DNA from 2 places in the Streptomyces sp. NPDC050674 genome. Region 2 is predicted to be linked to the other one. Evidence: riboswitches for the same ligand, from Rfam matches in the RefSeq annotation. Region 2 holds a riboswitch; the other holds the start of a gene.
The links. Region 2 has a riboswitch for S-adenosylmethionine ahead of AB0I06_RS19270 (aminotransferase class V-fold PLP-dependent enzyme). Riboswitches for the same ligand answer to the same signal wherever they lie in the genome.

Region 1: it holds a riboswitch for S-adenosylmethionine, as region 2 does, so the genes downstream of both, thrC (threonine synthase) here and AB0I06_RS19270 (aminotransferase class V-fold PLP-dependent enzyme) in region 2, are expected to answer to the same signal.

The regions. Positions count from the first base shown of each region.
Region 1 covers NZ_JBFAIG010000010.1:120,558-123,958, forward strand. The annotation lists gene AB0I06_RS18415 (MoaD/ThiS family protein) at 421-696, opposite strand; gene thrC (threonine synthase) at 823-2,109, opposite strand; SAM riboswitch class I at 2,125-2,280, opposite strand; gene AB0I06_RS18425 (glucosyl-3-phosphoglycerate synthase) at 2,437-3,381, shown strand.
Region 2 covers NZ_JBFAIG010000011.1:7,267-10,667, forward strand. The annotation lists gene AB0I06_RS19260 (cytochrome bc complex cytochrome b subunit) at 1-137, shown strand, start outside; gene trpD (anthranilate phosphoribosyltransferase) at 272-1,336, shown strand; SAM riboswitch class IV at 1,412-1,528, shown strand; gene AB0I06_RS19270 (aminotransferase class V-fold PLP-dependent enzyme) at 1,711-3,093, shown strand; gene AB0I06_RS19275 (Lrp/AsnC ligand binding domain-containing protein) at 3,154-3,401, opposite strand, start outside.

The sequences.
Region 1 (3,401 bases), on a different contig from region 2:
GCACAGATCCACACTTCGCGGATCCGGGTCAGACCTCACCCCCCACGGTTGGGGGCGTGCGCCGGAACGCGTCGACCGCGGCTGAATGTATCTGTCCAACTGCCGTCTGCAACAGGTCAATCGGACGAGAATTCCGGACGCGCAGGATCCGGAATGTAGGGAGAATTCGCCCGAATTCGGGTCAAGTCGGGCCACACAAAAAGAACAAAAGCCGCGAAAGACGCGCACACTTTGGCTACATCTTGTCGGGCTCGCGGCAGGAATTCAGGATTCCGATCAAGGGATCGGGATCGCGTTCCCCAACTGTACCCCGCTCAACCACACAGAATTGCCCCTTCCGCTTCTCTCACGGAAGGGGCAATTCGATGAACTCTGGGTGACGGCCGTTACCGAAGGTAATAATCGGGCCGTCCGACCGGTTCAGCCGCCGGCGACGGCGGGAATGATCGACACTCCGGCACCGTCGGGCGTGGCCGTCTCCAGCCCCTGCTCGAACCGCACGTCGTCGTCGTTCACGTAGACGTTGACGAACCGGCGCAGCTTGCCCTGGTCGTCCAGCACGCGGGCGGCGATCCCGGTGTGGTTCTTCTCCAGATCGGCGATGACCTCACCGAGGTTCGCCCCCTCGGCGGCGACCTCGGCCTGCCCGCCGGTGTAGGTACGCAGGATGGTGGGGATGCGGACGGTGACGCTCATCGGACATGTCCTCCGGTTCTTTGTGAGCTACGGCTGGGGCGCGCCCTCAGGGGCGCGGGGCTGTCTCGATCTGCGGCTCCGCCGCGTGGGCGCGACCGGCCCCCACCGGCCCGCAGCGAACGACGGTCAGACGAGGCCCGCTTCCCGGAACGACTCCAGGCTGGGACGAATGGTCGCGGTCAGCCCCGTCCCCGCCACCGCGTCCAGCGTCTTGAGACCGTCCCCGGTGTTGAGCACCACCGTCGTCTTCGACGGATCCAGCAGCCCGCTCTCGATCAGCTTCTTGGTGACACCCACCGTCACCCCACCGGCGGTCTCCGCGAAGATCCCCTCGGTCCGCGCGAGCAGCTTGATCGCCTCGACGACCTGCTCGTCGTCCACGTCCTCCACCGCACCACCGGTCCGCCGCGCGATGTCCAGCACGTAGGGCCCGTCCGCCGGATTGCCGATGGCCAGGGACTTGGCGATGGTGTCCGGCTTCTGCGGGCGCACCACGTCGTGCCCGGCCTTGAACGCCGTGGACACCGGCGAACAGCCGAGCGCCTGCGCGCCGAAGATCTTGTACGGCTTGTCCTCGACCAGACCGAGCTTGATCAGCTCCTGGAGCCCCTTGTCGATCTTCGTCAGCTGCGAGCCGGAGGCGATCGGCACCACGAGCTGGTCCGGCAGCTGCCAGCCGAGCTGCTCGCAGATCTCGTACGCCAGCGTCTTGGAGCCCTCGGCGTAGTACGGCCGCAGGTTGACGTTGACGAAGCCCCAGCCCTCGCCGGCCGGGTCGCCGATCAGCTCGGAGCAGAAGCGGTTCACGTCGTCGTAGTTGCCCTCGATGCCCACGAGCTCGCCGCCGTAGACCGCCGCCATGACGACCTTGCCCTGCTCCAGGTCGTGCGGGATGAACACGCAGGAGCGGAAGCCGGCGCGGGCCGCGGCGGCGCCCACCGCACCGGCGAGGTTGCCGGTGGAGGAGCAGGAGAGGGTGGTGAAGCCGAAGGCGCGGGCGGCCTCCAGGGCCTGGGCGACGACCCGGTCCTTGAAGGAGTGCGTCGGGTTGCCGGAGTCGTCCTTGACGAAGAGCTTGCCGGCGTCGACGCCCAGCGCGCGGGCGAGGTTGTCGGCCTTGACGAGCTTGGTCCAGCCCGGGTTGATGTTCGGCTTGTCCGCCACGTCGGCCGGGACCGGCAGCAGCGGGGCGTAGCGCCAGATGTTCGCGGGACCCGCTTCGATGCGCTTGCGGAGCTCTTCGGTGTCGTAGGCCGAGAAGTCGTAGGCGATCTCCAGCGGGCCGAAACACTCCTCGCAGGCGAAGACCGGGCCGAGGGGCACGCGGTGACCGCACTCGCGGCAGCTCAGCGCGGCGGCGGGACCGAGGTCTACGGTGGAGTCAGTGGTGCTTGCAACAGTCTGCACAGCCATGTGAGGCGAGGCCCTTCCTCATCTTCCTCACGACGCGTTTCGCCGTGAGACGGATTTGGCACCTTCCCTAGCCGGGAGCCTCGCGACGCGGTCGACAGTGACCTACGAGTACCGACTGGAGGGTTGCCGGGGCTTCATCGGGCCGTTTCCCTCTGCCCCTCTGGATGAGCTGTATGTGGTTGTAGGCGGCGGGTGACCCCCGGACATGCGATGGTCATCCGCGTTGTTCAAGACTGTAACCGACGACCAGGACAGTTGAGATAGCCGTCCGAACCGCGAGATGGATCACAACCCGTCCCGCCGAGAGTACGCAGAGGAGCCGCCACGGTGCTGGAAGAAGTCGAGCGCTGGCTGAGCACCCGTTCCTGGTCCGCGAACGATCGTCCGCTCCACCAGATCCTGGCCGCCAAGCAGCGCACGGGCCAGACGGTCAGCGTGGTGCTGCCCGCGCTCAACGAGGAGGCGACGGTCGGTGACATCGTCGCCGTCATCCGCCATGACCTGATGCGGCAGGTCCCGCTCGTCGACGAGCTGGTGGTCGTCGACTCGGGCTCCACCGACCGCACGTCCGAGGTGGCCGCCGCCGCGGGCGCGCGGGTGGTGCACCGGGACGCGATACTCCCGCGCCTGCCCGCCGTGCCCGGCAAGGGCGAGGTGCTGTGGCGCTCGCTGCTGGTCACCCGCGGGGACGTCGTCTGCTTCGTCGACGCGGACCTGAGGGACTTCTCGTCCGACTTCGTCTCCGGGATCGTCGGCCCGCTGCTCACCGAGCCGGACGTGGCCCTGGTGAAGGCCATGTACGACCGTCCGCTGGACGGCGCCTCCGGGCAGGGCGGCCGGGTCACCGAGCTGATGGCGCGCCCGTTGCTCAACATGCACTGGCCGCAGCTGGCCGGCTTCGTGCAGCCGCTCGGCGGCGAGTACGCGGCCCGCCGCTCCCTGCTGGAGCAGCTGCCCTTCCCCGTCGGCTACGGCGTGGAGCTGGGCATGCTGGTCGACGCCCTGCACCTGGCGGGCCTGGACGCCCTCGCCCAGGTGGACGTGGGGGTGCGCAAGCACCGGCACCAGGACGGGCAGGCGCTGGGCCGGATGGCCGCCGCGATCTACCGCACGGCCCAGCTGCGGCTGGCCCGCGGGCATCTGATCCGGCCGTCCCTGACGCAGTTCGAGCGGAGCCGGGACGGCTTCGCGCCGCGCACCTACTCCGTGGACACCGAGGAGCGTCCGCCCATGGTGGAGATCGCCGAGTACCGGGCGCGCAGTGCGGCCTGACCGGGCCGTTTTCGGCCGGG
Region 2 (3,401 bases):
GTGTCGAGCGCAAGGTGAAGGGCTCCGAGAAGCTGCGCGCCAAGCTCAGCGACGCCTACTACGGAGAGGGCGCCCAGATCCCGAAGCCCACCGTCGAGGAGTACCGGGAGATCACGAGCGGCCACGGCCACCACTGATCACTGCTTCGCCACGCCACTGAAGGGCCCCGTCCGGTGTTCGGACGGGGCCCTTCGCGTGCCCGGGCCTGGATAGGGTGGACCCGTTGAGACTCTCGTCCCGCAGTGCGGGACGCCTGACCCTGGAGCGGCTTATGAGCGCTGTGACCCCCGCTGGAGGCGACACCGCGGCGGGCCGCTCCTGGCCCCTGCTGCTGAACGGCCTGCTGGACGGCAGGCACCTGAGCGCGGACGACACCGCTTGGGCGATGGACCGGATCATGCGCGGCGAGGCGACCGAGGCGCAGATCGCCGGGTTCGTCGTCGCCCTGCGCGCCAAGGGCGAGACCGTCGAGGAGATCAACGGTCTGGTCCGCACGATGTACGAGCACGCCAACGTGATCGAGGTGCCCGGGGCGACGGTCGACATCGTCGGCACCGGCGGTGACGGCGCGAAGACGGTCAACATCTCCACGATGTCCTCCATCGTCGTCGCGGGCACCGGCGCGAAGGTCGTCAAGCACGGCAACCGGGCCGCGTCCTCGGCGTCCGGGGCCTCCGACGTGCTGGAGAAGCTCGGGGTCAACCTGGAACTGCCGCTGCACCGGGTCGCGGAGGTCGCCGACGAGGCCGGGATCACCTTCTGCTTCGCGGTGAAGTTCCACCCGGCGCTGCGGCACGCGGGCGCGGCGCGCGGCCAGTTGGGCATCCGCACGGTGTTCAACGCCCTCGGCCCGCTGACCAACCCGGCCCGGGTCCGCGCCCAGGCCGTCGGTGTGGCGGACCCCCGCATGGCGCCGATCGTCGCGGGCGTCTTCGCCGAGCGCGGCAACTCGTCCCTGGTCTTCCGGGGCGACGACGGCCTGGACGAGCTCACCACCACGGCCACGTCCCGGGTGTGGATCGTGCGCGGGGGCAAGGTGACCGAGGAGGCCTTCGACCCGCGTGACGTGGGCCTCGACCTGGTCCCCGTGGAGGCCCTGCGCGGCGCTGACGCCTCCTACAACGCGGAGGTCGCGCGGCGGCTGCTGGACGGGGAGACCGGGCCGGTGCGGGACGCGGTGGTGCTGAACTCGGCGGCGGCGCTGGTGGCCCTGGAGCCCACACAGGCCCCGCTGGCCGAGCAGATCCGCGCCGGGATGGTGAAGGCGGCCGAGTCGATCGACTCGGGCGCGGCGAAGCGCACCCTGGAGCGCTGGGTGGCCGCGAGCAACAAGTAGCGGATGTCCGTACGGCGTCCCGCGATCCGGACTCGGGTTGCGGGACGCCGATCTTTTCGCGTACGTTCCTGAGCAGGTCATGAGTGACAGTCATGAGGCCCCGGCCGACTGTCCGGCAACCCTCCGTCCGTGGCGGGGTGCCCCGGGTGAAGACCAGGCCGCAGGCAGCGAGGTCTGCGGCAAGCGCGGACCCCTCGCACGCTTTTGAGAAGTGTGGGGCCAGGGGTCCTGGTCGTCGAGGAGTTCTCCCGTGAATCAGCGAATGCGATAGGGCCGCAGAGCCCCGCCTCCGCATCCCTCTTTCCTTCACCCCCCCCGCTGGCAGCCGTACCGGCTCGCGGGCGGATTCCACCTGCCTTCACGGGAGTTCACCCATGTCCGTCTCCACCGTTGCCGCCGCTCCGTCCATTTGTGCCCCGCTGCCCGTTCTGGGCCGGGACGTCACCGTGCCGCTCGTGACCGGCGGCGAGGTCACCTACGCCGCCCTCGACTACGCCGCCAGCGCCCCGGCGCTCCAGCGGGTCTGGGACGACGTCGCCGCCTACGCGCCGTACTACGGCAGCGTGCACCGCGGGGCCGGGTACCTCTCGCAGCTGTCGACCGACCTGTTCGAGAACGCCCGCCGGACCGTCGCGGAGTTCCTGGACTGCCGGGAAGGCGACCAGGTGGTCTTCACCCGCTCCACCACCGACTCGCTCAACCTCCTCGCCGCCGCGCTCCCCGCCGACTGCCAGGTCTTCGTCTTCGAGACCGAGCACCACGCCTCCCTGCTGCCCTGGCGCGACGCCCGCGTCACCTTCCTCGACGCGCCGCGCAGCCCCGGTGCGGCCGTCGAGAGCCTGAACCGCGCCCTGGCCGGCCGGACGGTGTCGACCGAGGGGGGCCACGGGCCGGCCCTGGTCTGCATCACCGGCGCCTCCAACGTCACCGGCGAGCTGTGGCCGGTGCGGGAACTCGCCGCGGCCGCGCACGCCCACGGTGCGCGGATCGTGCTGGACGCCGCCCAGCTGGCCCCCCACCACCCGGTGTCCGTCGCCGATCTGGACGTCGACTGGGTCGCCTTCTCCGGGCACAAGCTGTACGCGCCCTTCGGCTCGGGCGTGCTGGCCGGGCGGTCCGACTGGCTGCGCACGGCCGAGCCGTACCTCGCGGGCGGCGGCGCCAGCCGCAAGGTCACCCGGCGCGAGGACGGGGGAGTGGACGTGGAGTGGCACGACAGCGCCGCCCGCCACGAGGCGGGTTCGCCCAACGTCATCGGCGCCTACGCCCTGGCCTCGGCCTGCAAGGCGCTGACCGAGGCCGGCTTCGACACCCTGGTGGCCCGTGAGCGGTACCTGGTCCGCGCGGTACGGGAGGGTCTCGCCGACGTGCCCGAGGTGCGGTTCCTGTCCCTCTTCGGGGACGACGCGCCGCGGGTCGGGGTGCTCTCCTTCGTCGTCGAGGGCTGGAACAGCTCCCACTTCGCCGCCGCCCTGTCCGCGGAGTACGGCATCGGCGTGCGCGACGGGCTGTTCTGCGCCCACCCGCTGGTGCGCACGCTGCTCGGCAGCGACCCCCGGTCGCAGGGGGAGTGCGGGTCGCCGGAGGCCGCGCCCGGGGAGAAGTCGCTGAACGCCATCCGGGTCAGCTTCGGCGCGGGCACGCCGGACGAGCACGTGGAGCGGTTCGTGCGCGCGGTCAGGGAGCTGGTGGCGGACGGGGCGAAGTGGACCTACCGCACCGAGGACGGCCGCTGCGTGCCGGACACCTCCGCCTGAGCCGGCGGTCGGCCGCCCTGTCCGCCCTGGACGATCATCCGCAGGGCGGACAGGGCGGCCTCAGTTGTCCAGGCCGATCGAGAACGCCGCTTCCAGGTCGTGCTGCGAGTAGGTGCGGAACGCCACGTGCGTATCCGTCCCCTCCACCCCGCTGATCTTGCTGATCCGGCCCGGGATGACCTCCGCCAGGTCCTCGTGCTCCTTGACCCGGACCATCGCGATCAGGTCGTAGGTGCCCGTGACGGAGAAGACCTCGCTGACGCTCTCCAGCGCCGCGATCGACTCGGCGATCTCGGGGATCCGGTCCA